3 regions of the Streptomyces sp. CA-111067 genome follow, and region 1 is predicted to be linked to each of the others. Evidence: riboswitches for the same ligand, from Rfam matches in the RefSeq annotation. Region 1 holds a riboswitch; each other region holds the start of a gene.
What was found. A riboswitch is a leader RNA that binds a small molecule or an ion and turns the genes downstream of it on or off. The one in region 1 is predicted to bind S-adenosylmethionine.

Region 1 (9,985 bases):
GTCCTGGTCTCGCGCAGTCTGCACGCCACCAGCCTCCCCCATCGGCTCTCCGCCCTGGTCTACGTGCCCGCGATCGGCATCCTCGCGGCCCTCGTCGGACGCTTCATGCTGCATCACACGTGGCTGGGCGCGGCGGTCTTCGTCGGGGCGGTCGCGGCCTCGCGCTACATGATGCGGTTCGGCGGGAAGGTACGGCGGTTCGGCCGGCTCGCCCTCACCCCGCTGATCTCGGTGCTGGTGGTGCCGGTGCCGCCGAGCGCCGCCAAGTCGACCGGGCCGCTGTGGGGCGGGGTCGCCGGGCTGATCGCGGTCGCCTGCGTGATCGCCGTACAGACCGCGCTGCCCGGCCGGCCCACCCGGGAGGCCGCGGCTGCGGCACTCGACCTGGCCGCCGCCGCCGAACGGCTGCGCGCCCTCCCGCGGCCCGGCCGGACCCGCACCCGCGCGCTGAACGCCCTGCACCGCACGGCCCTCGCCGTGGAGGACCGCCTCGACGCGGCCCGGCTACCGGGCGCGGACCCCGACCGCGCCCCGCTGGACGCGCTGGCCGCGGCGGTGCTGCGGGTGGAGGTACTGGCGGAGCCGGTGACGGCGCCGGGGCCGGTGGTCGAGACGTGGCCCGGGCCGTCCGGCCGGCCTGGCCCTGCGCTCCCGGACGCCGGTCACGCCGCCGTCCCCGAGCGGGACGGGGAACTCAACCGGGCGCCGGTTGACGGGCGGGCGCCAGCCGGGCCTGCTGCGTCGGCCGCTGCGAGGGGTCTCGCGGCTGCGTCCGCCCCGGCCGCCCCGCCCGCCGCAGGTCCGGACGCCACCCGGCCGGACGGGGAGTTCGACCGGGCGCTCGCCGACGTCCGGGTGCTGGCCGGGCAGGTGCGGGGGATCGACGCGGCGGAGTGGCCGATCCGGGACGTGCCCGCGCCCGCGCGGCGGGAGGGCGGCTGGCGGGATCCGCAGCCGCAGACCCGGCTGACCTTGCAGCTCGCCGCGTCCATGGGGGTGGCGTTCCTCGCCGGGCACCTGGTCTTCGGGCACCGGTGGGTGTGGACGGTGATCACCGCGTTCGTCGTCTGCAGCGCGGCCAGGAGCCGCGGTGACGTGGTGCACCGCAGCGGGCTGCGGGTGGCCGGGGCGTTCACCGGCGCGGTCACCGGCACGCTGGTCGCGCACCTGGTCGCGGGCGTGCCCGCCGCCGCGATCACGGTGATCTTCTGCTATCTGCTGATCGGCTCCTGGCTGCGCGACCTGACCTACGCGGCCTGGGCGTTCTGCGTGACGAGCCTGCTCGCGGTCCTCTACAGCCTCAACGGCGAGCAGGGCGCCGCGCTGCTCGTCCAGCGACCCGAGGGCATCCTGATCGGCTCGGCCTGCGGCATCACCGCCGCCTACCTCGTCCTCCCGCTGCGCACCGAGATCGTGATGCGGGGCCGCACCGCCCGCGCGCTGCGCGTGCTCCAGGACCTGCTCGCCGCCACCCGCGAACCGGCGCCCGAGCCCACGGCGATCCGCCATCTGTCCCGCGCGTTCGACCGGGCCGCGCGGTTGCTGGCCGAGGCGGCCGCCCCGGCCAGGGCGCACCGCGCGCTGTTCGCACGTCGCGGCACGGAGGACGCGGCGGCCCCGGCCCGCGGCCTGCCCTGGCGGCGGACCGGGTCCGACCCGCACGCCGCCGACTGGGCCGACACCCTCGCCGAGTGCGCGCACGCCGCCCGCGCGCTGGCCGTCGTCGAGCCCGCCGAGCTGGCCGGCGTCGGGCCGCAGCTCGGCCTGACCGCGCAGAACGTCGGCCAGGTACGCCGCCGCCTCGGCCACCGCCCGAACGCCGCCCCGCCCCGCCCGGTACGCGGCGGCCCGCCGCAGCTGCGCCGGCTGAACGCCTGCCTGGCGGAGTTGTACGACCAGCTGCCCGGCCCGGCCGGCCCCGGAACGTCCCCGGCCGCCCCGGCCCCCGCACCCCATTCCGCCGTCGCCGAACCGCAGACGTGACCGCAGACGTGACCGTGAACCTGACCGCGGACGTGACCGCGGCGCGGCCCTGACCGGACCCCGGATCTGACCGAACCCCGGACGCGACCCGACCACCCGCCTGAGATCTTCCGCACTCCCGGGCCGCCCGCATGTCCGCCCCGCGGGCGGCCGCTCTACCCTGGGGACGTCGGCGCGTACCCCGCCCGGGACGCGACCAGCTCATCCGCCAGGAGGACGGCACCGTGCTGCGCACCATGTTCAAGTCCAAGATCCACCGGGCCACCGTGACCCAGGCCGATCTGCACTATGTGGGCTCCGTGACCGTCGACTCCGCGCTGATGGAGGCCGCCGACCTGCTGCCCGGCGAGCTGGTGCACATCGTGGACATCACCAACGGCGCCCGGCTGGAGACCTATGTCATCGAGGGCGAGCGCGGCTCCGGCGTGATCGGCATCAACGGGGCCGCCGCCCACCTCGTGCACCCCGGCGACCTGGTGATCCTGATCAGCTACGCCCAGGTGGACGACGCCGAGGCCCGCGCGCTGCGGCCGGCCGTCGTCCATGTGGACGCGGCGAACCGGATCATCGCGCTGGGCGACGACACCGCCGAGCCCGCCCCCGGCACCGACGCCGTACGGCCCCCGCACGCGGTTGCGCGCGCCTGAGCAGGGTCCGGGGGGCTCAGGCGGCGGTGACGACCGCCGCGCCGCGGACCTGCTGCCCGTTCACCGGGCGTATCTGCATACGTGCGCCGCGCGCCGCCGACGTCCAGCGGGTGCGCAGTCGTGCCAGCTCCGTGAGCTCATCGGCCGTCCAGGGCCGGTCGCCGTGCTCCTGCACATAAGCGCGCAGTGCGGCGTTCGCTTGATCGAGACTTCCCCCGTACATGCGAACCACCCTAGACGGCGGCACTGACAATCCCGAATCGATAACGGCACAGCCCGTGCCCGCACCGGCACGCGCGGGCACCGCTCACGCGTGCTGACCAGCCACGAGCGGCGATTGTCAGTGGCGGCTGCCAAGCTGAGTGTGAGTGAGAACACTGCGTATCGGACAAAACCATCTGGAGGAAGGCCATGCTCAGCAACGACTACGTGCCAGGCGCGCCCAGTTGGCTCGACCTCGGCAGCCGTGACATCCAGGCCGCCGCGGCCTTCTACACGGCGGTGTTCGGCTGGCGGTTCGAGTCGGCCGGGCCTGAGGCCGGGGGCTACGGCTTCTTCCAGCTCGACGGCGAGACGGTCGCCGCGCTCGGCCCGCTGGACGAAGATGCCAAGTCCGCGTGGACGGTCTATTTCCACACCACCGACGCCGACGCCACCACCAAGGCGGTCGAGCAGGCCGGCGGCACCGTGCGCTTCCCGGCCGCCGAGGTCGCCGGCGAGTCCCGGTTCGCCGGGTACACCGACCCGGACGGAGCGGAGTTCGCGGTCTTCGAGCCCAAGCGCACCAAGGGCCTGGACCGGGTCGGCTCGCTCGGCGGCCTGTGCTGGACGGAGCTGACCACGACCGACGGGCCGGCCGCCAAGCGGTTCTACGGCTCGGTCTTCGGCTGGGACTACGAGGACATGCCGCTGCCCGAGGACTCCGGCGCGGGCGTCTACATCGTGGCGTCCCCGACCGGCGGCGGGCAGGCGCAGTCGCACGCCGGCCTCATGCAGCTCGGCACCGACATGCTGCCCGCGGGCTCCGCCTACTGGCAGCCGTATTTCGCGGTGGACGACTGCGACGGGGTGGTCGCCAGGACGTCGGCGGGCGGTGGCTCGGTCGTGGTCCCGGCCACCGACATGGCGGGCGTCGGCCGGATGGCCCTGCTCAGGGACCCCGAGGAGGCGTTCTTCGCGGTACTCGACCCGCTGCCGCCGACTGTCTGAGCCGGAGCGCCCGCCGGGCGGGGATGTTCGCGGGACGGCGCGCGCGGGACGCGGCCTTGCCCCGATGGCCCCCCAGCTCGACCCCCAGCCGGCCACCCGTGCCCGGCCGCCCGGTGCGCGGGTCCCGCCGCCCGGTGCACCCCGCCGCGACGGTCGCGCTCCGCGCCGCCGTCAGTCCTGCCGGGGCCAGGCCGCCAGCTCGCGCGTGCTTTCGAAGCGCATCGCCCGCCCCGTCAGCGGGTCGGTGAACTCCAGCGCCCGCGCGAGCAGTTGCAGCGGCCGGGAGAAGTCGGGCGCCGCCCCGGACCCGGACCCGGCCTCGTCCGCCATGCCGTCCGCCCCCACGCCGTCCGGCGCCCAAGGCTCCGGCTCGGGGAGCACTTCCGGGTACAGCGGATCGTTCAGCAGCGGCAGCCCGAGCGCGTTCATATGGACGCGCAGCTGGTGGGTGCGGCCGGTCAGCGGCAGCAGCCGGTAGCGGCCGAGGCCGTCCCGGCGGGCCAGCAGCTCGATCCGGCTCTCGGCGTTCGGCGGTCCCGGTTCCTCCCGGGCGGCCTGCTGCCCGTGCTCCTTGACGATCCGGCTGCGCACGGTCCGGGGCAGCGGCACCTCCGGGCGGTACGCGGCCACCGCCTCGTACTCCTTGCGTACCAGCCGGTCACGGAAAAGCGTCTGGTAGGCCCCGCGGTCCCGCGGCGTCACGACGAAGAGGACCAGGCCCGCGGTCAGCCGGTCGAGGCGGTGGGCGGGGGAGAGCGCGGGCAGCGCGAGCTCGCCGCGCAGCCGGGCCAGCGCGGTCTGCGTGATGTGCCGGCCGCGCGGGGTGGTGGCCAGGAAGTGTGGCTTGTCCGCGACGACGATCCGCTCGTCCCGGTGCACCACCCGCACCGGGAACGGCACCTCGGGCTCGGGGGCGAGGTCGCGGTGGAACCACACCCAGGTCCCGGCGCGGTAGCCGGCCGCCGGGTCGAGCGGGCCGTCCGCGGTGACGAACCGTCCCGCGGCCAGCATCGCGTCCACCCGTTCGGCCCCGACGGCGGCCCCGTACCGTTCGACCAGATACGCCCGGACGGTCGCCCACCGGCCCTCGTCGTCCTGCGGCAGCCGCAGCCGTACCGGATCGACGCCCTCGCGCTGCTCCAGCGGCGCCGCCGGCCCCTTCGCCCCGCCTCTGCGTGCCACCCGCGCTCACCTCTCCGGCCGCCGGTGCCGGCGACCGGTGCAGCCTATGCGCTCCAGCTGAGGCGGGTGGCCGCGACCGGCCGGCCGGGGCGGAAGCCGGACGGGCGCCGCGCGGCAGGCGTCAGAAAGTGGTCGCCGGGTTCAGCTGCGACGTGGTGATCCCGGTGCCCGGCACCCCCCACTTGGCGAAGATCCTGCCGTAGTCCCCGTCCGCGATCAGCTTGTTCACGGCGTCGCTCAGCGCCTTGGCGATCGGCGAGCCCTTGGCGGTGACGAAGCCGACCGGCGTGGTGCTGATCTCGCCGAGGAACTTGGTGTTCGCGATGTGCGTCGCGTCGTACTTCAGGCCGAGGGTCGGGCCGAACATGACGTCCACCTTCCCGTTCGCCAGGCCGAGGAAGATCGGCGCGCTGTCGGCGAAGTACTGCACCTTGTACGGCTTCTTGCCGAGCGCGGCGCACTTGCCGGCGCCGTCGGTCAGGATCTGCTGGAAGGTCGAGCCGGGGGAGGTGGCGATGGTCAGCCCGCACAGGTCGGTGAGCTGCTTGACGGTGTCCACCTTCACGTCCTTGGAGCCGAGGAACGCCTGCCCGTCGTTGAGGTAGGTGGCGAAGTCCACCACCTGCTCGCGGGCCTTGGTGGCACCGAAGTTGTCCTGGCCGACGTCGTAACGGCCGTTCTGCACACCGGGGATGACCGTGGGGAACGTGCCGTACTGAACGTCCCACTTGACGCCGAGCACCTTGGCGACGGCGTTGCGCAGGTCCACGTCGAGGCCGACGGCCGTGCCGTTCTGCTCGCCGGCGTGCGGCAGGCCCTGGACGCCGGGGGAGCGGGTGGTGCCCAGCGTCAGCGTGCCGCTGTCGCGCACCTTGGCCGGGAGTTCGGCCTTCAGGGCGGGGTCGGCGGCGACGGTGGAGATCACGTCCTGCACCGGGATCGCGGTGGAGTCCGCCGCCTTGGCGCCTGACTTGGTGGCACCGGGGGCGGGCGGCGCGCCCGACGAGGCGTCGTCGTCGGAGGAACTGCCGCAGGCGACGAGCAGGGCGAGACCTACGGTGACGGCGGCGGTGGCGGCGGCCAGCCGCGGGGCGCGGCGGCTTGAACGGCTTTCGGTGGTCACGGGAGTGCCTTTCACAAGGGTGGGACCTGCGGGAGGACGTGCGGGAACCTGCGCGGACGTGCGGAGGCGAGCGGTACGGTGCCGGGCTGCGTCGGCCGGCCGGTACCTGCGGGGAGCGCGTGCGGGAGCGAGGGTCAGAGGACGGCGGCCAGGAAGGACCTGGCCCGTTCGTGCCGCGGCGCGGTCAGGACGTCCGCGGGCGCGCCGGCCTCGATGATCTTTCCGCCGTCGAGGAAGACCACCGTGTCGGCCACCTTGCGCGCGAAGCCGATCTCATGGGTGACGACGATCATGGTCATGCCGCTGAGGGCCAGATCCTGCATCACCGCGAGCACCTCGCCGACGAGTTCGGGATCGAGCGCGCTGGTCGGCTCGTCGAAGAGCAGCAGCCGCGGCTCCATGGCGAGCGCACGGGCGATGGCCACCCGCTGCTGCTGGCCGCCGGACATCTGCCGGGGATAGGAGTCCTCCCGGCCGGCCAGCCCGACCCGGGCGACCAGTTCGCGGGCCCGGGCCACGGCCTGCTTCTTGGGGATGCCGCGCACCGCGACCGGCGCCTCGGTGATGTTGTCGAGCACGGTCAGATGCGGGAAGAGGTTGAACTGCTGGAAGACCATGCCCACTTGGGCCCGCTGCCGGGTGATCGCCCGGTTCGGCAGCTCGTGCAGCCGGCCGCCGCTGGGGCGTTCGGCGCTGGGACGCCCGCCGCTCCGTCCGGCGCCCTGCCGGTAGCCGACGATCTCGCCGCCGATCTCCACGAAGCCGCCGTCCGGCTTCTCCAGATGGTTCACGCAGCGCAGCAGCGTGGACTTGCCCGAGCCCGACGGGCCGAGCAGCACGGTGACCTCGCCCTCGCGCACGTCCAGGTCGATGCCGTCGAGCACGACGTTCGCGCCGAAGCTCTTGCGCAGGCCCCTGATCCGCACCAGCGGACGGTCGTCGGCGGCGGTCATGACAGCCCCGCGAGCGGCGACTTGGCCGAGCCGAACAGCGGGATGTTGGACCGCGTCACCTGCCACAGACCGCGGGACGGCGGCTTGTCCGACCGGTCGCTGCCGCGCGCGTAGTAGCGCTCGACGTAGAACTGCCCGATCGACAGCAGCGTGGTCAGGATGATGTACCAGATGGTCGCGACCAGCAGCAGCGGCATGATCAGGAAGTTCTGGTTGTAGATCAACTGGGTGGAGTACAGCAGGTCCTGGACGGCGATGACGCTGACGATCGAGGTCGCCTTGAGCATCCCGATCAGCAGGTTGCCCGACGACGGGATGATCGCCGGCATGGCCTGCGGCAGCACGATCCTGCGGAAGATCCGCCCCTCGCCGAGCCCCAGCGCCTTCGCGGCCTCGCGCTGCCCGGGGTCGACGGACAGGATGCCGCCGCGCACGATCTCCGCGGACAGCGCCGCCACATCGAGGGTGAGCCCGACGTAGGCGGCCAGGATGCCGCTGAACAGGTGCGCGGTCTGCACCCCGGCGAACTCGTGGCCGAACGGCACGCCCACCGACAACCGCGGGTAGAGCGAGGCGAGTTCGTACCAGAAGAGCAGCTGCACCAGCGGCGGCACCGAGCGGATCAGCCAGACGAAGCCGAAGCTCAGCGAGCTCAGCACCGGGTTGCGGGACAGCCGCATCGCGGCCACCCCGATGCCGAGCAGGTAGCCGCTGGACATCACGGCGGCGGTGAGCCACAAGGTGAGTTCGAGGCCGTGCATGATCGAGCCGCGCAGGAAGTAGTGGCCGACGACGTGCCACTGGAAGCGGTCGTTGGCGACCAGGGTGTGGACCAGCATCGCGAACAGTACGAGCAGCACGGCCGCGGAGATCCACTGGCCGGGGTGGCGCAGCGGCACCAGCTTCGCGGACAGCAGCTCCTCGTCGTCGGGCCTGCGGTCCAGGGAACGGCGGTCCAGGGCCCCGCTGTCCGACGGTCGGCCGTCCGGCGTCCGGCCCGCCGCTTTGGACAGGTCGGGAGGCGTGGGTGCGGGGTCGGGCGGCGGGTGTCCCGGCGCGGCGGTGGCCGGTCCTGAGGTGTCGTGCTGGGTCATCGGCGGGGTTCCCGTCTCGTCGGGGTACCGCGGCGGCGCGCATGCGGGCGCGACGGCCCCGCGCGGGGGCCGGTGCGCCGCGGGCGGCTACCGGGAGGAAGGCGTAAGGAGGCGTGGGCGCGCACGTCCCGGCCGCACGCCGATGACCGGCGCCACGTCAACTGCCGAGGAGCGAGCGGGAGTTCGAGGCCGGCCGGGCGAACCGTCGATCCCGGAAAGACGGGACGAGGGCGAACGGCGGCTCAGCGGGAATGCGGTGCGGCGCGCGTTCACCGAGCGCTCAGGCTCCGGCGCGTCGCCGTCGAACGGTCAGTGGACCGCGGGCGTTTCCGGACACAGCGCGCTGCTGACCCGGAGCAGGTCGACATGCCGCCGGGTCACCGGGGTCTGGAACGAGCCGCGGGGGCACAGCTCGTGGTCGCGCCGGTCGGCGTCCATGTGTCCCATCCCCTCGGTCGCGTCGCTCTGGTGGCCCGCTCAGAAGGGCCTATGCCTACAGCACGTTAACCGCAGGGCGGCGGTTGGACAATCCCCCGGCCGCCCCGACCGGGCCGGAGCGACGCAGGTCACTCCGGGCGGGAGGGGATTGTGTTCGAGCGCGCGACGGAGTTACCGTGCTTGCAGGTCATGAGCGTCAGCAACCAAGGCCCTGGCCGGCTGACCGGCAACCCTCTGTCGCGGTGGGGTGCTCCAGGTGACGACCCGGCGGAGCCGAAGACGGCTCGGCAAGTGCGAGCTCGAACAGGCGCGAGCCGATCGGGACGGGGAGGTGTCGGCGGTGCGGAAGACCACTGAGCGGTCGATGCCGGGCATCCTCATGTTCTCCCGCCGGCACATCGACCTCCAGCGTGTCGCCGGCGCCCTGTGTCCGGGCGCACCGGCGACCGCGCCCCGCTGTCCGGAGTTCCGGACCGCCGCGCTGCCGCGCACCGCCGGCTGACCTCCGGCCGCGCTCTCCCCGCTCCGCCCTCCCCCTCGTCTCCGCCGAACCCGCCCTGGGCCGTGCGCCCGGCGCGGGCCCCGTCCGGCATGCCCGCGCCCGCCGGCGCGCCGCTCACGCGGCTCATGCCGCTCATGCCGCAACCCCGCCACGCCGCAACGAAGCGGCAACTCCCTTACTTCTCAAGGCCGTTACGCCGCCAGGCCCGGTGAGCGGCCGTCCGCCTGCGACCCGTCCGCGCAGATCCGAGCAGGAAGCGGTACGCCCATGTCCCGTCCGACCACCCACCTCCATCTGGCCGTCGCCCTCGACGGCGCGGGCTGGCACCCCGCGGCCTGGCGGGAGGCCGACGCCCGGCCCGCCGACCTGTTCGGCGCCCCGTACTGGGCCGGCCTGGCCGCCGAGGCCGAACGCGGCCTGCTCGACCTGATCACCATCGAGGACTCGCTCGGCCCGCAGGGCCCGCCCTTCAACAGCCCCGCCGGCTCCGACAACCGCACCGACCAGGTGCGCGGCCGGCTGGACGCGGTGCTCACCGCCGCCCGGATCGCCCCGCTGACCCGGCACATCGGACTGGTGCCGACCGCGGTGGTCACCCACACCGAGCCCTTCCACCTGTCCAAGGCGATCGCCACCCTCGACTACGTCAGCGGCGGCCGGGCCGGCGTGCAGGTCAGGGTGTCGGGCAAGGCCGACGAGGCCGCGCACTTCGGCCGCCGCACGCTGCCCCGGCTGCCGGTCAGCGAACTCGACTCGCCGGCCGGACTCGCCCTGCTCCAGGACCTGTTCGGCGAGGCCGCCGACTACGTGGAGGCGGTGCGGCGGCTGTGGGACAGCTGGGAGGACGAGGCCGA
Region 2 (9,985 bases), 200 kb from region 1:
ACCACCGGCGACGATGCCCTCCTCGACGGCGGCCTTCGCGTTGCGCACCGCGTCCTCGATGCGGTGCTTGCGCTCCTTGAGCTCGACCTCGGTGGCGGCACCGGCCTTGATGACGGCCACGCCGCCGGCCAGCTTCGCCAGCCGCTCCTGGAGCTTCTCGCGGTCGTAGTCCGAGTCGCTGTTCTCGATCTCGGCGCGGATCTGGTTGACCCGGCCGGCCACCTGCTCGGTGTCACCCGAGCCGTCGACGATGGTGGTCTCGTCCTTGGTGATGACGACCTTGCGCGCGCGGCCGAGCAGGTCCAGGCCCGCGTTCTCCAGCTTGAGGCCGACCTCCTCGGAGATGACCGTGCCACCGGTGAGGATGGCGATGTCGCCGAGCATGGCCTTGCGGCGGTCACCGAAGCCGGGGGCCTTGACGGCCACGGACTTGAAGGTGCCGCGGATCTTGTTGACGACGAGCGTGGACAGCGCCTCGCCCTCGACGTCCTCGGCGATGATCAGCAGCGGCTTGCCGGACTGCATGACCTTCTCCAGGAGCGGGAGCAGGTCCTTCACCGAGGCGATCTTGGAGTTGACGATCAGCACGTACGGGTCGTCGAGCGACGCCTCCATACGCTCCAGGTCGGTGGCGAAGTAGGCGGAGATGAAGCCCTTGTCGAAGCGCATGCCCTCGGTGAGCTCGAGCTCGAGCCCGAAGGTCTGCGACTCCTCGACGGTGATGACGCCTTCCTTGCCGACCTTGTCCATCGCCTCGGCGATGAGCTCGCCGATCTGGGTGTCGGCGGCGGAGATGGAGGCGGTGGAGGCGATCTGCTCCTTGGTCTCCACGTCCTTGGCCTGCTCCAGCAGAGCGGCGGAGACGGCCTCGACGGCCTTCTCGATGCCGCGCTTGAGGGCCATCGGGTTGGCGCCGGCGGCTACGTTGCGCAGGCCCTCCTTGACCAGGGCCTGGGCGAGCACGGTCGCGGTGGTCGTACCGTCACCGGCGACGTCGTCGGTCTTCTTGGCGACTTCCTTGACCAGCTCGGCGCCGATCTTCTCGTAGGGGTCCTCCAGCTCGATCTCCTTGGCGATGGAGACACCATCGTTGGTGATCGTGGGGGCGCCCCACTTCTTTTCGAGAACGACGTTGCGGCCCTTGGGGCCGAGGGTGACCTTGACGGCGTCGGCGAGCTGGTTCATCCCGCGCTCGAGTCCGCGCCGCGCCTCCTCGTCGAACGCGATGATCTTTGCCATGGTGAAGTGTCCTCCGCGGACTGGGTTCCCCCACCGGGGCAGGGGGCGGTGGATCGGACCGCGTGGCGCCCGCGACGGACGGCCAGCCTGGTCGCCGGTATCTTTCCGGCGCCCGAGCGGGCCTCGCCGACCCGGTCCTGCTGTCACTCTCACTCGGAGAGTGCTAACGCCAATGATTAGCACTCACCCGGGTGGAGTGCAAGCGTCAGCCGTCCGGACCCCCCTTACGTGCGCGCCCCACGTGCGCGCGCACGAAGGACCCGTACCGCGGCACTGCGGTACGGGTCCTTCGCCGTGAGTACGTCGCGTCGGTGGCCGAACGCGCCGGAGCCGATCAGCCGGCCAGCCGGACCATGTCCGCCTGCGGCCCCTTCTGACCCTGCGAGATCTCGAACTCGACCCGCTGGCCTTCTTCGAGGGTGCGGTAACCGTCCATCTGTATCGCGCTGTAGTGGACGAAGACATCCGCACCACCGTCGACCGCGATGAAGCCGTAGCCCTTCTCCGCGTTGAACCACTTGACGGTGCCCTGAGCCATTCCTAACTCCCCTATTACTGGCCCTATCGCGGCCCCGCGCTCCGCGGGCCCGGGTCAGACCTCACCCCGGGTAGGACCCCTTACCTTCGGCAGGGAGAGCCACGAGAGGTGTGCGCCGGAACGCGTCGACCGCGGCTGAATGTATCTGCACGGATGCCCAGTGCAACAGGTCAATCGGACGAGAATTCTTGGCGTGACCGATCGGAAATAGCCCGTGATAAATCGATAATGCGGGGCATCTCGGGCCTGACATAGCTCACCAACGGGACATTCGTCACGTGAATTTGGCGATAAATCGCCGCACTGACCGTCGATGGGGGGCACTTGCCCCCGGCAACCGTACAACTTTGAAACTTCCGCCCCGCACCCGCCCCCTCCCGTGCCAGGTGCAACAGTGCCCCGCTCACCACAAAGGGGTGAACGGGGCACATTTCGGCGGGTCTCACACCGCCGGCCGCCGACCGACGTCAGATCTTTGTCAGATCAGTGTGCGGGATGGTTCAACCACCCGCGACCGCGGGAATGATCGAGACGCTGGCGCCGTCCGGAACAGCCGTGGCGAGACCCTCGGAAAAGCGGACATCGTCATCATTTACATACACGTTGACGAAACGACGGAGCTTTCCGGTGTCATCAAGAACCCGAGCGGAAATACCCGCGTGATTCTCCTCCAGCGACGCGATGACCTCGGCGAGCGTGCCGCCCTCGGCCGGCACCTCGGCCTGGCCGCCGGTGTACGTACGCAGGATGGTCGGGATACGGACGGATGCACTCATGCGAGGCCAGCCTCTCGGAACGCGGCAACGGTCGGGCGGATGGTCGCGGTGGGTCCGGTGGTCGGTGCCACCGCGTCCAGGGTCTTCAGGCCGTCGCCGGTGTTGAGTACGACGGTCTCGGCGGCCGGGTCGAGCTGCCCGGACTCGATCAGCTTGCGCAGCACTCCCACCGTCACCCCGCCGGCGGTCTCCGCGAAGATGCCCTCAGTGCGCGCCAGCAGCTTGATGGCGTCCACGATCTGCTCGTCGTTGACGTCCTCCACCGCGCCGCCGGTCCGCCGGGCGATGTCCAGCACGTACGGGCCGTCCGCCGGGTTGCCGATGGCCAGCGACTTGGCGATGGTGTCCGGCTTCACCGGCCGTACGACGTCCAGCCCGGCCTTGAACGCGGCCGAGACCGGCGAGCAGCCCTCGGCCTGGGCACCGTAGATCTTGTATGCCTTGTCCGGCACCAGGCCGAGCTTGATCAGCTCCTGCAGCCCCTTGTCGATCTTGGTGAGCTGGGATCCTGAGGCGATCGGGATCACCAGGTTGTCCGGCAGGTGCCAGCCGAGCTGCTCGGCGATCTCGTAGGCCAGCGTCTTGGAGCCCTCGCCGTAGTAGGGGCGCAGGTTGACGTTGACGAAGCCCCAGCCCTCGCCGATCGGGTCGCCGATCAGCTCCGAGCAGAAACGGTTCACGTCGTCGTAGCCGCCCTCGATCGCGACCAGCTCGCCGCCGTAGACCGCGGCCATCACGACCTTGCCGGCCTCCAGGTCGTGCGGGATGAACACGCAGGAGCGGAAGCCGGCCCGGGCGGCGGCGGCGCCGACCGCGCCGGCCAGGTTGCCGGTGGAGGAGCAGGACAGCGTGGTGAGGCCGAAGGTGCGGGCCGCCTCAAGGGCGATGGCCACCACGCGGTCCTTGAAGGAGTGCGTCGGGTTGCCGGAGTCGTCCTTGACGTACAGGCCGCCGGTGACGCCCAGCTCGGCGGCCAGGTGGTCGGCCTTGACGAGCTTGGTCCAGCCCGGGTTCAGGTTCGGCTTGGTCTGGACGTCGGCCGGGACCGGCAGCAGCGGGGCGTACCGCCAGATGTTGGCCGGGCCGGCCTCGATCCGGGCGCGCAGCGCCTCCGGGTCGCCGGCGGGGAGGTCGTAGGCCACTTCGAGCGGCCCGAAACACTCCACGCAGGCGAAGATCGGGCTCAGCGGGAAGCGGGTGCCGCACTCCCGGCAGGACAGTGCCGCCGCCGGCCCGAAGGCGGGGGTCGAGGGGTTGTCCTGGGTGCCGGCGATTGTCTGGACAGACATGATGGCGAGGCCCTTTCTCCTCATCTTCCCCGTGACGGACGTCGCCACGAGACGGAATTGGCACCTTCCCCACCGTGTGACCTCGCGGTCGGCGGGAGGGTTGCCGGGGCTTCAACGGGCCGTTCCCTCTGCCCCTCTGGATGAGCGGTATGGCACCGGATGCTCTGGCTCCGGGCGTTTGTCCCGCGCTGACCCCCGGCATGCGGCGGTCATACGCGTTGTTCAAGACTGTAACCGACGAGGGTGACAGCTGAGATGGTCGTCCGGTCCGCGAGATGTGGCGCGCGAGGCCGCGTCGGAACTTTTGTCTGATTATGGCCGGTATCGATGTGTCACGAACCACAAGGAGACGTCCGACGTGCTCGATGAGGTGGAGCGGTGGCTGACCCGCCGGTCCTGGTCGGCGGCCGACCGGCCGCTTGACGTGCTGCTCGCGGCGAAACGGGCCGCCGGGGAGCGGGGCACGATCAGCGTGGTGCTGCCGGCGCTCGACGAGGAGGCGACGGTCGGGGCGATCGTGGCGGCGATCCGCCGGGACCTGATGTCGGCGGCGGTGCCGCTGGTGGACGAGGTGGTGGTGATCGACTCCGGCTCCCGGGACGGCACGGCGGCCGTCGCCGCGGCGGCCGGGGCGCGGGTGGTGCGGCGGGACGAGATCCTGCCGCGGCTGCCGGCCGTGCCGGGCAAGGGCGAGGTGCTGTGGCGGTCGCTGCTGGTGACCAGCGGGGAGATCGTCTGCTTCGTGGACGCGGACCTGCGGGAGTTCGACACGCGGTTCGTCTCCGGGATCGTCGGGCCGCTGCTCACCGAGCCCGGGGTGCAGCTGGTCAAGGCGATGTACGACCGGCCGCTGGAGACCGGCGGGACGGTGCTGCCGGCCGGCGGTGGCCGGGTCACGGAGCTGGTGGCGCGGCCGCTGCTGAACCTGCACTGGCCGCGGCTGGCCGGTTTCGTGCAGCCGCTGGGCGGGGAGTACGCGGCGCGGCGGTCACTGCTTGAGGGGCTGCCGTTTCCGGTGGGCTACGGGGTGGAGCTGGCCATGCTCATCGACGCGCTCGGCGTGGTGGGGCTCGACGGGCTGGCCCAGGTGGACGTCGGCGTGCGCCACCACCGCCACCAGGACGGCCAGGCGCTCGGCCGGATGGCCGCGGCGATCTACCGCACGGCCCAGCTCCGCCTCTCGCGGGGCCTGGTGCGGCCCCGGCTCACGCAGTTCCACCGCGCACCGGGCGGGGGTTTCGCCCCCCGCACCTACGAGGTGGACGCGGACGAACGCCCCCCGATGCGCACGATCCCGGAGTACGCAACCCGGAAGGTGGCGTAGCCGGCCCCGGCCGCACCAGACGCTCCCGGCTACGCCCGGCTTCAGGGGCGCGGGGAACTGCGCGACCAGCCACGACGGCGGCGCGCCTTACCACCGGCCCGAAGGGGCTGGTCCTGTTGTTTCCCGGCCAACGGTCGGTGGTGGGCTGGTGGCGCAGTTCCCCGCGCCCCTGAAAAGCGGTCCGCTCGCGCCTACGCGGCGGGAGCCGCAAAAAGCCGGGGGTGGCCGGGAGCGCACGGTGGACGTTTGAGGGTGCGGGCCGCTGGCTAAGCTGGCCGCATGGTTGACCTTGCCGGTTCGGAAGAACATGCCGCTCGGATTCTTGTCGCCTCCAATCGGGGGCCCGTCTCGTACTCCTTGGGGGACGACGGGGAACTGGAGAGCAGGCGCGGCGGGGGCGGGCTCGTCTCGGGGCTGAGCGCGATCGGGCCGGAGGCCGGGGCCGTCTGGGTGTGCGCCGCGCTCGGCGAGGGCGACCGGGAGGCCGTGCGCCGGGGCGTCGGCGAGCCGGGGTCGCGGATGATCGCCATCGAACCCGACGTCTTCCACGCCGCCTACAACGACATCGCCAACTCCGCCCTCTGGTTCGTGCACCACATGCTCTACCAGACCCCCCTGGAACCCCTCTTCGACGAGGAGTTCCGCACCCAGTGGGCGGCCTACCAGACCTACAACGCCGCCTTCGCCGACGCCCTCGCCGAGGAGGCCGCCGAGGGCGCCGCCGTCCTCGTGCAGGACTACCACCTCTCCCTCGTGCCCGCGATGCTCCGCGAGCGCCGCCCCGACCTGCGCGTCGGCCACTTCTCGCACACGCCGTGGGCGCCGCCGGACTACTTCCGCCTGCTGCCCGACGACATCGCCGCCGAACTCCTCGAAGGCATCCTCGGCGCCGACCGCGCCGCCTTCCTGACCCGCCGCTGGGCGGACGCCTTCGCCGCGTGCTGCGTGGCCGTACTGGGCGCCACCCTGTCCGACGACGGCCTGGAGATCACCTGGCGGGGCCGGACCACCCGGCTCGGCGTGCACGGCCTCGGCGCCGACGGCGACTTCCTGCGCGAACGCTCCCGCCGCCCCGACGTGGCCGACCGGATCGAGGCGCTGCGCACCGAGGCCGGGCCCGGCCGCAAGCTGATCGTGCGGGTGGACCGCACCGAGCTGTCCAAGAACATCGTCCGCGGGCTGCTCGCCTACCGGCAGCTGCTCACCGACCACCCCGGCTGGCGCACCCGCGTCGTCCACCTCGCCTTCGCCTACCCCTCCCGGCAGGACCTGTCGATCTACCGGGAGTACACCGCCGAGGTGGCCCGGGTCGCCGACGAGATCAACGCCGAGTTCGGCACCGCCGACTGGAAGCCGGTGCTGCTCAAGGTCGACGACGACTTCGCCCGTTCGCTGGCCGCCTACCGGCTCGCCGACGTGGCCCTGGTCAACCCGATCAGGGACGGCATGAACCTGGTCGCCAAGGAGGTGCCGGTGGTGTCGGACAACGGCGTCGCGCTGGTGCTGTCCCGTGAGGCGGGCGCGTTCGAGGAACTCGGCGACGACGCGATCGTCGTCAACCCGTACGACATCCGGGCCACCGCCGCCGCGCTGAACACCGCACTGACCCAGCCGGACGCCGACCGCACCGACCGCACGAAGCGGCTGGCCTCGGCGGCCACCGCGCTGCCGCCGAGCCAGTGGTTCCTCGACCAGCTGCACGCGCTGGACGACTGACCCAGGTGCTTGCGGGGCCGCCTCAGCCGCGCGCGGTGGCTATCAGCTCGGCGCCGCGCTCCGGCGTGATGATCGCCGCGATCAGCGGGTCGGCGAACAGCACGACCGGGGCTATGTGGTCCTCGCAGCGCGGGCGCCACCACGCGAACGCGGCCTTCAGCTCCGGCCAGGCGGCGTCCAGCAGCGCCGCCCGGTCGGCGCGCACCCGGGCGTAGTCGGGCACCGGATCCCGGGGCGCGGCGGCCCCGGTCTCCGCGACGATCACCAGCGGGCCGATGCGCGGCGGCGGGTGCCCGGCGGCCAGGAACGCCGGCTCGGCGGCGAGGCGGTCGGAGATCGCGCGGACGGCGGCGTCGAACTCCGGGTTGCCGAATCCGAGCCGGTAGCCGGGCTCGGCGCAGCGGGCCTCGTACGCCATGACGGCGGCGCGGGTCGCCGCGGAGCCGTCCCGCTTCAGCCGCCCCACAGTCGAGTAGGCGCCGGGGCCCCTGGCCGTCTCCTGAGCCACCATCAGCGGCAATAGTTCCGCGCTGAACAGCGGCTCCTGGAACGCCGGTTCACCGTCGTGGTTGACGTGGAGCACGGTGTCGAGCAGCATCGGCTCCCACTCGCCGCGCATCCCCAGCAGCTGCGTGCGCAGCAGCGCCGCGCGCTGACGCCCGTACTCCACCGCGGCGGCGAACACCTCCAGCGGTTCGTCGACGGCGCCGCCGAGCGCCGCGACCCTGGCCCGTTCGACCTCCGCGTCCCAGTGGTCCCTGGTCGGGCCGGGCGGCTGGCGCAGCGCGTGGAAGGACACGTACATGTCGCGCATCAGGTCGTAGAACGACCCGAATCTCTGCGGTCCCTCGCCGGACCAGGAGGCGAGCCAGTAGCCGGCCCACTCGCCGTCCGCGTCCACGTCCTCGGGATCGAGCAGCATCACCGCCGCGTCGCCCTCAAGGGACAGCCGCAGGGCGCGGCGCAGCACCCGCGCCTCGTTGACCGGGTCCCACCCGCCGTCGTCGCCCTCATCGCCATCGCCGGCCGTCTCCTCGGGCCCCTCCTCCGCCAGGTCCTCGTAGACCTCGATCCAGTCGCGGTCGTCGGTGTCGGCGAGCCAGGCCAGCTCTGCCGCACCGGCCAGCCGGTAGATGAAACTGCCCGTGTCGCGCCAGCCGTTCGTGACGAGCAGGAAATCCCGCAGGGACGGCGGCAGCCGGCGCCCGAGCCGCGCCTCGGCCGCCGCGACCTCGGCCTCGGCGGCCGGCTCGAAGCCCAGCCAGCGGTCCCGCCGGACCTCCGGCACCAGCTCCTCGTCCGCCCCCGGGCCGTGGCCGTCGACCCACTCCCCGCTCCACCGTTCGAGAAACGGGCGCCAGTCGCCCCGTCCCCGCCGCTCTCCCCGCCCCGTCGTCTCCATGTCCCCCATCCCACCACGGGGGTCTGACAACGCCCCCTGACCGACCCCAGGGCCGCCGCCCTACTCCGCGTCCTCGTCGTCGTCCGGCCACAGGTCGTCGGCGCGCAGGGCGAGGTCCTGGAGGACGTCCGTGGACGACACGTCGGTGCGGCCCGCGTCGTGGATCTCCGCGAGCGCGAGGTAGATCAGCGAGAAGACGCCGGTGAGCCGCTCGATGACCGGCCCGAGCTGCGCGCTCAGCGCCTCCGCGAGGTCGCTGGCCGTCGCGTCCATCGGGAACTCGATGTCCGGCAGCATCTCGTTGAGCAGCGCCCGCATGTTCTCGCCGGAGAGGTCGTCGCGATCCGGGTCCTCCTCGATCAGCGTCTGCATCTGCTTGGCCTCCGTCAGGATGCCGATGACCCGGCGCACGAAATCACTGTCTTTCATGCCCGGAGCGTACGGTGCCGCCGCACGCCCCCGCGGGAAGCTCAGCGCACCGGCTCCGCGATCCGGTACGTGACGCCCGTCAGCCGTTCCGACTCCTCCCACAGCCGGCGCTGCGCCTCGGTGTCGTACGAACGGGCGCTGGACTCGACGCGGACCGGGTGCCCGGTGAACTGCGCGCGGCCGGGCGGCCCGTAGTAGTCGCCGCCGCGCGCCACCGGATCGACCGCGGCACGTACCGGGGACAGCGCCGCCGTCCGCGGGTCCTGCAGCAGCCACCAGGTGAGCGCCCGCAGCCGGGGGTGCAGCGCCACCCGGACCGGCAGTGGCATGTCCCGGCCGAACTCGGTGCGGGCGTTGCCGGGGTGGGCGGCCACCGCGACGGTCGGCGCGCCGGCTGCCGACAGCCGGCGGTCCAGTTCGTAGGTGAACATAAGGTTCGCCAACTTGGCCTGGAAGTAGGCGTGTTGGTAGCGGTATCGGCTCGCCCGGGCGTCCGGCCCGGCGCCCGGTTCGGCCCCCTTTTGGCCCGCGCCTGCCTGGTGCAGGTCGTCGAAGTCGATGCGGCCGCGCCGGTGTCCGATGCTGCTGACCGTGACGACCCGCGAGCCGGGCACCGCCAGCAGCCGGTCGAGCAGCAGGCCGGTGAACGCGAACGGGCCCAGGTGGTTGGTGGCGAAGGTCATCTCGTGTCCCGCCGCGGTGAGTTCGTAGCGCGGCCTCACCCCGCCGGCGTTGTTGAGCAGCAGGTCGAGCCGGGGGAAGGCGGTTCGGATCTCGCCGGCGGCGACACGGATCGACTCCGGCGAGGCCAGGTCGAGCCGTACGGTGCGGACGGCCGCGGCGGGCAGCTCGGCGGTGAGCCGGGCCGCGGCGGCGGCAGCTCTGGTGTCGTTGCGGCAGGCCAGTACGACGGTGGCGCCGCGGGCGGCGAGCAGCCGGGCCGCCTCGAAGCCGAGGCCGGTGTTGCCGCCGGTGATCAGGGCCGTGCGGCCGTGCTGGTCGGGGATGTCGGCGGCGGTCCAGCGCGGGCGGGGGGTGGTGGGCATGGGTTGTCTCCGTCGCCGGGTCGGTCGGTGGGTAGAATCGGGATGGCGATCCCGGTTACGTCGAGAATACGGGACAGCCATCCCGCTTGTCGATCGCCGAGTAGGGTCGGGACGACCGGCCGACCGGCCCGACTGCTGAAAGGACACGGCCCCGCGATGGTGAACGAGCCCGCGCAGGCGTCGGCGGAGACGCCCGCGCAGGCGCCCGCGAAGGCGTTGCGCGCCG
Region 3 (9,985 bases), 3.1 Mb from region 1:
CTGCCGGCAGCTGCTGATCTCCCCGGCCGCCCGCGCGGCGGGCGCGGACGAGGCCCGCGTGCAGTCGCTGTACTGGCTCTTCCCCCGCCTCGGCATCGTGATCGGCGCACCCGCCGCCGCCGTCCTGGTCACCACCGCGGGACCGGTGGCCGCGATCTGGGCCGACATCGGCAGCTACCTCGTCTCGGCCCTGCTGGTGACCGGCTTCCTCCCGGCCCCCGGCCACAGAGCCGAAGAGGCAGGCGCCCACGGCTACCTCGGCCAACTCCGCGAGGGCATAAGGGCGATGACGGCCAACCGGGTCATCCGCTCGATGGCGATCCTCGCCTTCGTCCTGAGCGTCCTGGACGCGCCCCGCATCCCGGTGATCGCCCCGCTCTACCTGCGGCATTCCGGGGCGCCCGGCTCCGCGCTCGCCTGGGTGGTCGCCGCGTACACCGCGGGCTCGCTGGCCGGGCTGCTGCTGTACGCGCTGCTGCTGGCCCGGCGGCCCGCACTGCCCGTGGTGGCCGGCTGCCTGCTCGGCACGGCCGCCTCCTACGCCGCGCTCGCCGGAGCGCACGGCGCCGGCGCGGCCGTGCTGTGCATGACGGTCATGGGCTTCGCGCAGGGCCCGTTCCTCCCGGTGATGGTCAGCGTGCTGACCGCCCACACCGACCCCGCCGTCCGCGGCCGCGTACTGAGCACGCTGCTCGCCGTCGTCTCGGCCGCCCTACCGCTCGGCGACCTGCTGTTCGGCTCCCTGGTCAGCGCCCTGCCGCTGCCGGCCGTGCTGCTCACCACCGCGGCGGTGTACGCGGGCGCGGTGTGGCCGACCGCCCGCGTACTGGGCCGCTGACAGCATCACAGGATCGGACGCCGGGCCGCCCGGCCGAAACCTGGTCTCACGCGGTGCGGCGCCCCTCACCCGCGCGCTCCGCGTCGCGCTTGGCGACCTCCTCGCGCACCAGCGGGATCACATGCCGGCCGAAGTCGATCGCGTCGCCGAGCAGGTCGTAGCCGCGGGCGGAGATGATGTCGACGCCCAGGTCGTAGTAGTCGAGCAGCGCCTGCGCCACCGTCTCCGGGGTGCCGACCAGCGCGTTGGAGTTGCCCGCCCCACCGGTCGCCGCGGCCGTGGGGGTCCACAGCGCGCGGTCGTAGCGCTCGCCCTGCTCCGCGATGGCGATCAGCCGCTGCGATCCGGTGTTCTCCGGCTGCCCGCCGCCGCGCCGCTTCCACGCGCCCGACGCCCGCCGCTCGCCGATGGCGGCGACCGTGCGGTGCGCCTTCTCCCAGGCCAGTTCCTCGGTCGGGGCGATGATCGGCCGGAAGGCGACCTGGATGCGCGGCGGCGTGCTGCGCCCGGCGGCTCGCGCCGCCGCCTTCACCGCCTCGATCTGCTTGGCGGTCTCGGCCAGCGGCTCGCCCCACAGCGCGTAGATGTCGGCGACGGCGCCGCCCGCCTCGTACGCGGCGGGGGAGGAGCCGCCGAAGGAGACGTCCGGCCGCGGCAGGCTGACCGGGAAGACGTCGGAGACGTAGTCGTTGAAGCGGTAGTGCGTGCCCTCGTGGTCGAAGGGCTCGTGCTCGGTCCACACCCGCTTGACGATCTCGATGTACTCGCGGGTGCGGCCGTAGCGCTCGTCCTTGGTCAGGAAGTCGCCCTCCCGCTGCTGCTCGTGGTCGGTGCCGCCGGTGATGAAGTGGACGGTGAGCCGCCCGTCGCTGATCCGGTCGAGCGTGGCGAACTCCCGTGCCGCGAAGGTCGGGTACGACACGTTCGGCCGGTGTGCGAGCAGGATCTGCAACCTGCTGGTGTGCGCGGCGATGTACGCGGCGGCGGTGCCGGGCTCCGGCGAGGCCGAACTGTAGGCGAACAGCACCCGGTCCCAGCCGTGGTCCTCATGGGCGCGGGCGAGCCTGAGCGTGTAGTCCTTGTCGAACGACGCCCCGCTGCGGGGGCTGGTCTCCGAGCCGTCGTTGGTGGCTGCGATGCCGAGGAATTCAACGGGCATGGTGGTGCCTTTCGGTGCGGTGGTGTGAGCGGAGATGAAGGCGGTTCGGTGGGTCGGCCGTCGGGCCGGAGGGCCGGTCAGCCGCCTCCCGGGTCCGGAGCGGCCGGCTGCCGGCGGCGGCCCTGCCGCCGCGGGTCGGGTACGGGCAGCGAGGCGATCAGCCGCCGGGTGTAGTCGGCGCGTGGCGCGCCCAGCACGTCGGACGCGGCCCCCGACTCGACGATCCGGCCGCCGTGCAGCACCGCCACCCGGTCCGCGACCTGCTCGATCACGGCCAGGTCATGGCTGATGAACAGCGCCGCGAAGCCCAGCTCGCGCTGCAACCCGGTGAAGAGTTCGAGCACTTGCGCCTGCACCGACACGTCCAGCGCCGACGTGGGCTCGTCGGCGATCACCAGCCGCGGGCGCAGCGCCAGGGCGCGGGCCAGGCCGGCCCGCTGCCGTTCGCCGCCGCTGAGTTCGTGCGGGTAGCGGGCGCCGTGGCCGCGCGGCAGCCGGACGGACTCCAGCAGTGCGTCGACTCTGGCGCGTACCGCCGCGCCGTCGAGGTCGCGCCGGTGCACTGTCAGCGGTTCGCCGACCGAATCGGCGATGGTCAGCAGCGGGTTGAAGCTGGTCGCCGGGTCCTGGAAGACGAAGCCGACCTGCCCGGCACGGCTGCCGGTCGTGGCGCGCCGGACCCGCCGCAGCCGTCCGGGGGTGGCCAACCGCTCGCCGAGCACGTCGAGTTCGCCGGCGGTGATGGCGGTCAGTCCGGCCACCGCACGGCCGATCGTGGTCTTGCCCGAGCCGCTCTCACCGACCAGGCCGAGCACCTCGCCCGGCCGGATCTCGAAGCCGACGCCGTCCACCGCCCGGAAGGCGGCGGCGCCGAGCCGCCCCGGGTACTCCACGACCAGCCCCCGCGCCCTGACCACCGGCTCGGGGCGCTCAACACCGGTGTCCGGCAAGGGAACTGCCCGAGCGTGTCCGGCACTGCCGAAGTCCGGCACGGCGGCGAGCAGTTCACGGGTGTACGCGTGCGCGGGCGCCGCGAAGAGCTCTCCGACGGGCGCGTCCTCCACGATGCGGCCCTCGCGCATCACCGCGACCCGGTCGGCGAGGTCGGCGACCACCCCCATGTTGTGGGTGATCAGCAGGACGGCCGTGCCGAAGTCGGTACGGCAGCGGTGCAGCAGCTCCAGGATCTCCGCCTGGACGGTGACGTCGAGCGCGGTGGTCGGTTCGTCGGCGACGAGCAGCCGGGTGCCGAGCGCGAGCGCCATGGCGATGACGGCCCGCTGCTTCTGCCCGCCGGACAGCTGGTGCGGGTAGTGGTCCACCCGGCGGTGCGGCTCCGGGATGCCGACCCGGTCGAGCATGTCCACGGCCACCGCCCGGCGCTCGGCCCGGCTGCCGCGGCGCCGCCCGTGTGCCCGCAGGCCCTCGGTGAGCTGCCAGCCGATGGTGAAGACCGGGTTCAGCGCGGTGGACGGCTCCTGGAACACCATCGCGGCCAGGGTGCCGCGCATCGCGCGCAGCCGGGCCGGCGAGGCGGTGAGCACGTCCTCGGCCGGCTCGGCCGAACCGTCGCCGAGCAGCACCCGGCCGCGGGTGGACGCGGTGGCCGGCAGCAGCCCGAGTACCGACTTCGCCGTCACCGTTTTGCCGCTGCCGCTCTCGCCGACCAGGGCGAGCACCTCGCCGGGCGCGACCGACAGGCCGACCCCGCTGACGGCGGACACCACGCCGGCACCGCCGGGACCGTTCGCACCGCCGGAGCTGAAGGAGACGTGCAGATCCTCGATCCGCAGCAGGTCAGTCATCAGCGCCGGCTCCGTCCTGCACCCGGTCCTGGCCGCCGTCCGCGCTCTTCTCCGAGTCCGTCGCCACCGCCGTCCGGCCGCCGGCCCGCAGCCGCGGGTCGGCCAGATCGGTGAGGCCCTCGCCCAGCAGCGTCGTGCCCAGCACGGTGAGCACGATCGCCAGGCCGGGCGGCAGCGCCGTCCACCACACGCCCGAAGTGACGTCGGCGACCGACCTGTTGAGGTCGTAACCCCACTCCGCCGCCGAGGTCGGCTCGATGCCGAACCCCAGGAAGCCGAGGCCGGCCAGCGTGAGGATGGCCTCGGACGCGTTGATGGTGAAGATCAGCGGCAGCGTCCTGACCGAGTTGCGCAGCACGTGGCGGGTCATGATCCGCCAGGTGCCGGTGCCGATCACCCGGGCCGCCTCCACGAACGGCTCCGACTTCACCCGGGTGACCTCCGCGCGCACCACCCGGAAGTACTGCGGTACGAAGGCCACCGCCACCGAACAGGCCGCCGCGCCGAGGCCGCCCACCAGGCTGGACTGCCCGCCGCTGATGACGATCGACATGATGATGGCGAGCAGCAGCGGCGGGAACGCGTACATGGCGTCCGCCACTCCCACCAGCAGCCGGTCCAGCCAGCCGCCGAGGTAGCCGGAGGCCAGGCCGAGCAGCACCCCGGCGAACACCGAGAGCAGCAGCGCCAGGGCGATGATCTCCAGCGCCGTCCTGCTGCCCCACAAGGTGCGCGACAGGACGTCGTAGCCGGCGATGGTGGTGCCCAGCGGATGCGCCCCGCCGGGATGTTGCTGCGAGCCGAACAGCCGGTCACCGGTGGCCAGTTGGGAGTATCCGTACGGGGCGAGCAGCGGCGCGCACAGCGCGGCGAGCAGGAAGAGCCCGGTCAGCGCCGCCCCGGTGAGCAGCATCGCGCGCTGCACACCGCCGGCGGCGCGCAGCCGGGCGGGCAGCGGTATCCGGGCCGCCGGGCGCCGGCGCCGCGGGCGGGCCGGCCGGTCCATGACGTCGTCGGCCACCTCAGTACCTCACCCGGGGATCGATCAGCGCCGCCGTGACGTCGACGAGGAAGTTGGTCAGCGCGACGACGACCGCGAAGAGCGCCACGATGCCCTGCACCGCCGCGTAGTCGCGCACCGTCAGGTAGTGCGCGAGCTCGTATCCCAGGCCCTTCCACTCGAAGGTGGTCTCGGTCAGCACCGCCCCGCCGAGCAGCCCCGCGACCTGGAGGCCCAGCACGGTGACCACCGGGATCAGCGCCGGACGGGTGGCGTGCCGGGTGACCAGCCGGAAACGGCTCACCCCCCGGGAACGGGCGGCCTCGATGTAGTCGGCCGACAGCGTGCCGATCAGGTTCGTCCTGACCAGCCGCAGCAGCACCCCGGCCACCAGCAGCCCCAGCGCGACGCCGGGCAGCACCGCGTGCCGCAGCACGTCGGCCACCGCGGAGCCGTCGCCGCTGCGGAGCGCGTCGACCAGGTAGATCCCGGTGCTGCCCGTCCGGTCCTGCAGTTCCAGCTGGACGTCGATGCTGGAACGGCCGGAGGGCGGCAGCCAGTTGAGCCACACGGAGAAGACCAGCTTCAGCAGCAGGCCGAGGAAGAAGACCGGCGTCGCGTAGTTCAGGATGGCGAAGAGCCGCAGCGCCACATCGGCCGCCCGGTCCCGGTAGGCGGCGGCGACCATGCCGAGCGGCACCCCGACGGCCAGCGCGAACGCCATCGCGTAGACGGCCAGTTCGGCTGTCGCCGCGCCGTACGTGCGCAGCATCGACGACACCGCCTGGTTGTCGGTGGCGGTCCGGCCGAAGTCGCCGTGCGCCAGCGACCGCAGGTAGTCCAGGTACTGGGTCAGCAGCGGACGGTCGTAGCCGGCCTGGTGCAGTTTCTGGTGCAACTGCTCGGGGGTGAGCCGGTCGCCGAAGGCGGTGGTGACCGGGTCGCCGGTGGCGTGCATCAGGAAGAAGACGACGCTGACCAGGACCAGCACCGTGGGGACGATGAGCAGGAACCGGATCACCAGATAGCGCGCCAGCCCGTTCCCGGTGGCGCCGCCGGTCGTGCCGGCGGCGCCCTGTACCTCCTGGGTGAGGGCGGTCATCGCTTCGCGAGCTCCGCCCAGCGGAACTGGTACGAGCTGTCCAGCTTGTCCGGCACCCCGCTGACATCCTCGCGGGTGACGATCGCGGTCGAGCCCTGGAGCAGCGGCAGCAGCGGCAGCGCCGCCGCGACCTTGCCCTGGATCTGCGCGATCAGCGCGGTGCGCTTTGCGGGGTCGGTCTGGGTCTCCTCCTGCTCGATCAGCTTCCGCACCGCGGGGTCGGAGTAGCCGTTGTTCACCCAGCTGTTCTGCGCGTAGAACGAGGCCAGGTAGTCGTCGGCGTCCAGGTAGTCGGCGTACCAGCCGAGCTGGTAGAGCGGATACAGGTCGGCGACCCGGTCCTTGCCGTACTGCGCCCACTCGGTGGACTGGAGCTTGACCCTGAACAGTCCGGTGCTCTCCAACTGGGTCTTGATCAGGGCGTATTCGTCGGCCGACGACGATCCGTAGTGGTCGGAGTTGTACTGGAGGTCGAGGGTGACCGGAGTGCTCACCCCGGCCGCGGACAGGACCTGCGCCGCCGCGGCCTTGTCGGGGCCGCCCTGCCTGTCGCCGTAGAGCGACTTGAGCGCGGGGGAGGCGCCGGTGATGCCGTCCGGCACCGAGCCGTACAGCGGCTGGAAGGTGTTCTTGTAGACCTGCGAGGCCAGTTGGGCCCGGTTCACGGAGTCGGCCACGGCCTGCCGGACGGCCAGCGCCTTGGCCGGGTCGGCCTGCCGGGTGGCCGAACCGTAGGGCTGCGTCTTGAAGTTGAACACGATGAAGCGGATGCCGTTGCCCGACCCGGTGTGCACGGTGATGCCCTGCTTGCCGGCCAGGTCGTGCAGGTCGGTGACCGTCAGCGTGCGGTAGACCGCGTCGATGGTGCCCTGCTGCACGTCGAGCTTGAGGTTGCCGGCGTCGGTGTAGTACTTCAGCTGGACCCGGGCGGTCTTCGGGGTGCCGAGCAGGCCCCGGTAGCCGCTGTTGGCGGTGAACGAGATCAGCGAGTTCTTCTGGTAGCTGCCGATCGCGTACGGGCCCTCCCACGGCTTCGCGGCGACGACGGCGGTGTCGTCGAGGATCCGGTCGGCGGGGAAGACCTGCTCGTCGGCGATGTAGCCGGCCGCGGTGGACAGCACCTGCGGGAAGAGCGTGTCGTCGGCGGACCTGAGGGTGAAGACGACCGTGGTGGGGTTCGGCGCCGCCACCGAGGCGAGGTTGTGGAGCAGCGACGAGGGGCCGTTCTTGTCGGCGATCCGCAGCTGCCGGTCGAAGCTGAACTTCACGTCGGAAGACGTCAGTTGGTGCCCGTTGGCGAAGGTCAGCCCGGCCTTGAGGGTGGCGGTGTACTCCTTGGGGCCGGTCAGCTTCACCGCCGAGGCCAGGTTGGGCACCACCTGCGAGGAGCCGTTCCTGGTGGTGAGCAGGGTGGCGTACACCTCGTCCTCGACAGTGCCGGAGCCGGCGTCCCAGGAGCCGGCCGGGTCAAGGCTGGTCACCTGGTCGGTGGTGCCGATGGTCAGGGCCTTCGCCGCGGAGCCGGTGGCGCCGGGCCCGTCGTCGTTCTTCGCGCTCGTGCAGGCGGTGAGGGTCAGCAGTGCGGCGGCGCCGGCTAACAGCGCGCCGCGGCCGTGCCGGATCGGTCCGATCTGACGGGGCATGAGGATTCTCGTTTCCGGGCAGGGGAGAGGGGCACCCGACCGGCCGTCAGGCCGGTGGCGCTGTGCTGTGTGCCTGGAGAAGCTGTGCGCCAGGAGAAGGTGCCTGGCGAAAGGGCGTGCGGAGGGGGCGGGCGGCCGGCCTCAGCGGACCGGGCGCGCCCCGGGACACAGTGCGCTGCTCACCCGGAGCAGATCGACGTGGCGCCGGGTGGCGCGCAGCTCGAAGGACCCGTGCGGATGGCACACGCCGGCGGAGTGTCGTACTCGCACGTGGATCACCTCGCACTCATCCGGCCCTGGGGCCTCGCGCTTACAGAACGGCCGTCCGTCCTGTCGGGTCGTCACCTGGAGCACCCCACCGCGGCGGAGGGTTGCCGGTCAGCGAGCCAGGGCTTGATGCTGACGCTCATAACCGTGAATCACGCTAGCCGCTCGGAAGGCTTTGGGCAATGCCCACCTTCGGCCACCGACCCGTTCATCCCCCACCCGCACCGCGACCCGCGCCGGTCGTTATCGCGCCATGTCGCCGACCGGAAGCGGTGATGCGCGGCCTCCCGCCCGCGCGCTTCGTAAGGTCGCGGTATGACCACCGAAGCCGTCGTCGACCTCGCCGCACTCGGCGAGGACTTCCGCCGCGACCCCTACCCGCTCTACGCCGAGCTGCGGGCTCGCGGACCGGTCCACCGGGTGCTGATGCCCGAGGGCCACGAGGCGTGGCTGGTCGTCGGGTACGAGGCGGGCCGCGCCGCGCTGTCCGACGCCAGGCTGTCCAAGGTGTGGGCGAAGGCCGCGCCCCGGCTGGAGCTGCGGCAGAAGGCGGCCGGGCGCACCATGCTGAGCTCCGATCCGCCGTCGCACACCCGCCTGCGCCGGCTCGCGGCCCGGGAGTTCACCCCGCGGCGGGTGGCGGCGATGGAGCCCCGGGTGCGGGAGATCGCCGGCGGCTTGCTCGACGCGATGGCGGCGGAACCGTCCCGCCGCGCCGACCTCGTGGACGCCCTCGCCTTCCCGCTGCCGATCGCCGTGATCTGCGAGCTCCTCGGCGTCCCGTTCCTCGACCACGACCGGTTCCGCCACTGGTCCAACACCTCCCTGGGAGGCGCCGAGCCCGATGCCCGCCGAGCGGCGGAGGAGGCGCTGAACGGCTATCTCGGCGCCCTGCTCGCCGCCAAGCGGGCCATGCACGGCGACGACCTGATGAGCGCGCTGATCCACACCGCCGACGAGGACGGCGACCGGCTCAGCGGCGAGGAACTGCTCGGGATGGCGTGGCTGCTGCTGGTCGCCGGGCACGAGACCACCGTCAACCTGATCGCGAACGGCGTCCTGGCGCTGCTCACCCACCCCGACCAGTGGGCCGCGCTGCGCGCCGACCCCGACGGCCTGCTCGACGGGGCGGTGGAGGAGATCCTGCGCTACGACGGGCCGGTGGAGACCACCACCTTCCGCTTCACCACGGAGCCGGTGCCGATCGGCGGCGCGGTGATCCCCGGCGACGGGCAGCTGGTGCTGATCGCGATCGGCGACGCCGGACGGGACGGGGCCCGCTTCCCCGGCCCCGACGCGTTCGACATCCGCCGCGACACGCGCGGCCACCTGGCCTTCGGCCACGGCCTGCACTACTGCCTGGGCGCGCCGCTGGCCCGGCTGGAGGCCCGGATCGCGCTGCGCGGACTGCTCGAACGGTTCCCCGGGCTGGCGCTCGACGCCGATCCCGGCACCCTCAGCCGGCGCGGCGGCCTGCTGATCCGCGGTCCCGAGCGGCTGCCGGTGCGCTGGTGATCGGACTCGGCAGGACGGGGACGGCGGCCCACGTCACCGTCAGGACAGCAGCAGGCCGACCGCGGTCAGGGCGGCCCCGAAGGCGAGGAAGAAGACGAGCAGCAGCAGACCGCCGGCCGCCAGCAGCCGGTCGCCGAGGAGGCCGAGGCTGATGACGGACGGGTCGGAGCGGGCGTAGCGCACGCCGACCTCGCGGCCGGTCCAGTCGCGGCGGCCCGAGCTGCCGAACGGGCAGACGGCGGTGACCAGATGGCCGTCACGGGTGGTGAAGGTGACGACCGGGGTGAACACGACACCGGGCCCCGGCGCCTCGTCGGTGTCGTACCGGGACGCCAGCACGGCGACGACCTGCCCGGCGGTGATGTCCCGCGCGGCCAGCCGCGCCCGGCGGCGGGCCCGTTCGGCCGCCGTGAGCACCAGCACCGTCGCACTGCCCGCCGCCCACAGCACGCCGAAGCCGACCAGCGCGGCATGGAAGCCGCCCTCGGTGGTGAAGCGGGCGACCAGCGCGGCGACGGGGACGAACAGGCCGACGGCGAGCGCCACTTGGTCACGGTCCGGGGCGCGCGGCCCGGTCACCACCCGGAACTGCTCCGGCCGGCCCGGCGGGTAGCGCACCTCGACCCTGCGGCCGAGCCAGGCCGCGTCCAGCCGGC

Region 2: another riboswitch for S-adenosylmethionine. It lies ahead of thrC (threonine synthase); the one in region 1 lies ahead of ACQPW6_RS14140 (putative leader peptide).
Region 3: another riboswitch for S-adenosylmethionine. It lies ahead of ACQPW6_RS00755 (putative leader peptide); the one in region 1 lies ahead of ACQPW6_RS14140 (putative leader peptide).

Annotation. Positions count from the first base shown of each region.
Region 1 covers NZ_CP192103.1:3,258,284-3,268,268, reverse strand. The annotation lists gene ACQPW6_RS14185 (FUSC family protein) at 1-1,983, shown strand, start outside; gene panD (aspartate 1-decarboxylase) at 2,208-2,630, shown strand; gene ACQPW6_RS14175 (hypothetical protein) at 2,647-2,853, opposite strand; gene ACQPW6_RS14170 (VOC family protein) at 3,042-3,839, shown strand; gene ACQPW6_RS14165 (pseudouridine synthase) at 4,011-5,021, opposite strand; gene ACQPW6_RS14160 (transporter substrate-binding domain-containing protein) at 5,143-6,144, opposite strand; gene ACQPW6_RS14155 (amino acid ABC transporter ATP-binding protein) at 6,279-7,097, opposite strand; gene ACQPW6_RS14150 (amino acid ABC transporter permease) at 7,094-8,191, opposite strand; gene ACQPW6_RS14145 (putative leader peptide) at 8,501-8,629, opposite strand; SAM riboswitch class IV at 8,815-8,929, shown strand; gene ACQPW6_RS14140 (putative leader peptide) at 8,970-9,131, shown strand; gene ACQPW6_RS14135 (LLM class flavin-dependent oxidoreductase) at 9,399-9,985, shown strand, end outside.
Region 2 covers NZ_CP192103.1:3,457,493-3,467,477, forward strand. The annotation lists gene groL (chaperonin GroEL) at 1-1,239, opposite strand, end outside; gene ACQPW6_RS15035 (cold-shock protein) at 1,574-1,777, opposite strand; gene ACQPW6_RS15040 (MoaD/ThiS family protein) at 2,278-2,553, opposite strand; gene thrC (threonine synthase) at 2,550-3,842, opposite strand; SAM riboswitch class I at 3,860-3,989, opposite strand; gene ACQPW6_RS15050 (glucosyl-3-phosphoglycerate synthase) at 4,201-5,166, shown strand; gene ACQPW6_RS15055 (alpha,alpha-trehalose-phosphate synthase (UDP-forming)) at 5,446-6,882, shown strand; gene ACQPW6_RS15060 (SMI1/KNR4 family protein) at 6,905-8,284, opposite strand; gene ACQPW6_RS15065 (hypothetical protein) at 8,345-8,713, opposite strand; gene ACQPW6_RS15070 (oxidoreductase) at 8,755-9,759, opposite strand; gene ACQPW6_RS15075 (TetR/AcrR family transcriptional regulator) at 9,916-9,985, shown strand, end outside.
Region 3 covers NZ_CP192103.1:176,677-186,661, reverse strand. The annotation lists gene ACQPW6_RS00785 (MFS transporter) at 1-838, shown strand, start outside; gene ACQPW6_RS00780 (LLM class flavin-dependent oxidoreductase) at 885-1,997, opposite strand; gene ACQPW6_RS00775 (dipeptide ABC transporter ATP-binding protein) at 2,075-3,802, opposite strand; gene ACQPW6_RS00770 (ABC transporter permease) at 3,795-4,823, opposite strand; gene ACQPW6_RS00765 (ABC transporter permease) at 4,825-5,904, opposite strand; gene ACQPW6_RS00760 (ABC transporter substrate-binding protein) at 5,901-7,547, opposite strand; gene ACQPW6_RS00755 (putative leader peptide) at 7,689-7,793, opposite strand; SAM riboswitch class IV at 7,849-7,961, opposite strand; gene ACQPW6_RS00750 (cytochrome P450 family protein) at 8,130-9,329, shown strand; gene ACQPW6_RS00745 (hypothetical protein) at 9,369-9,985, opposite strand, start outside.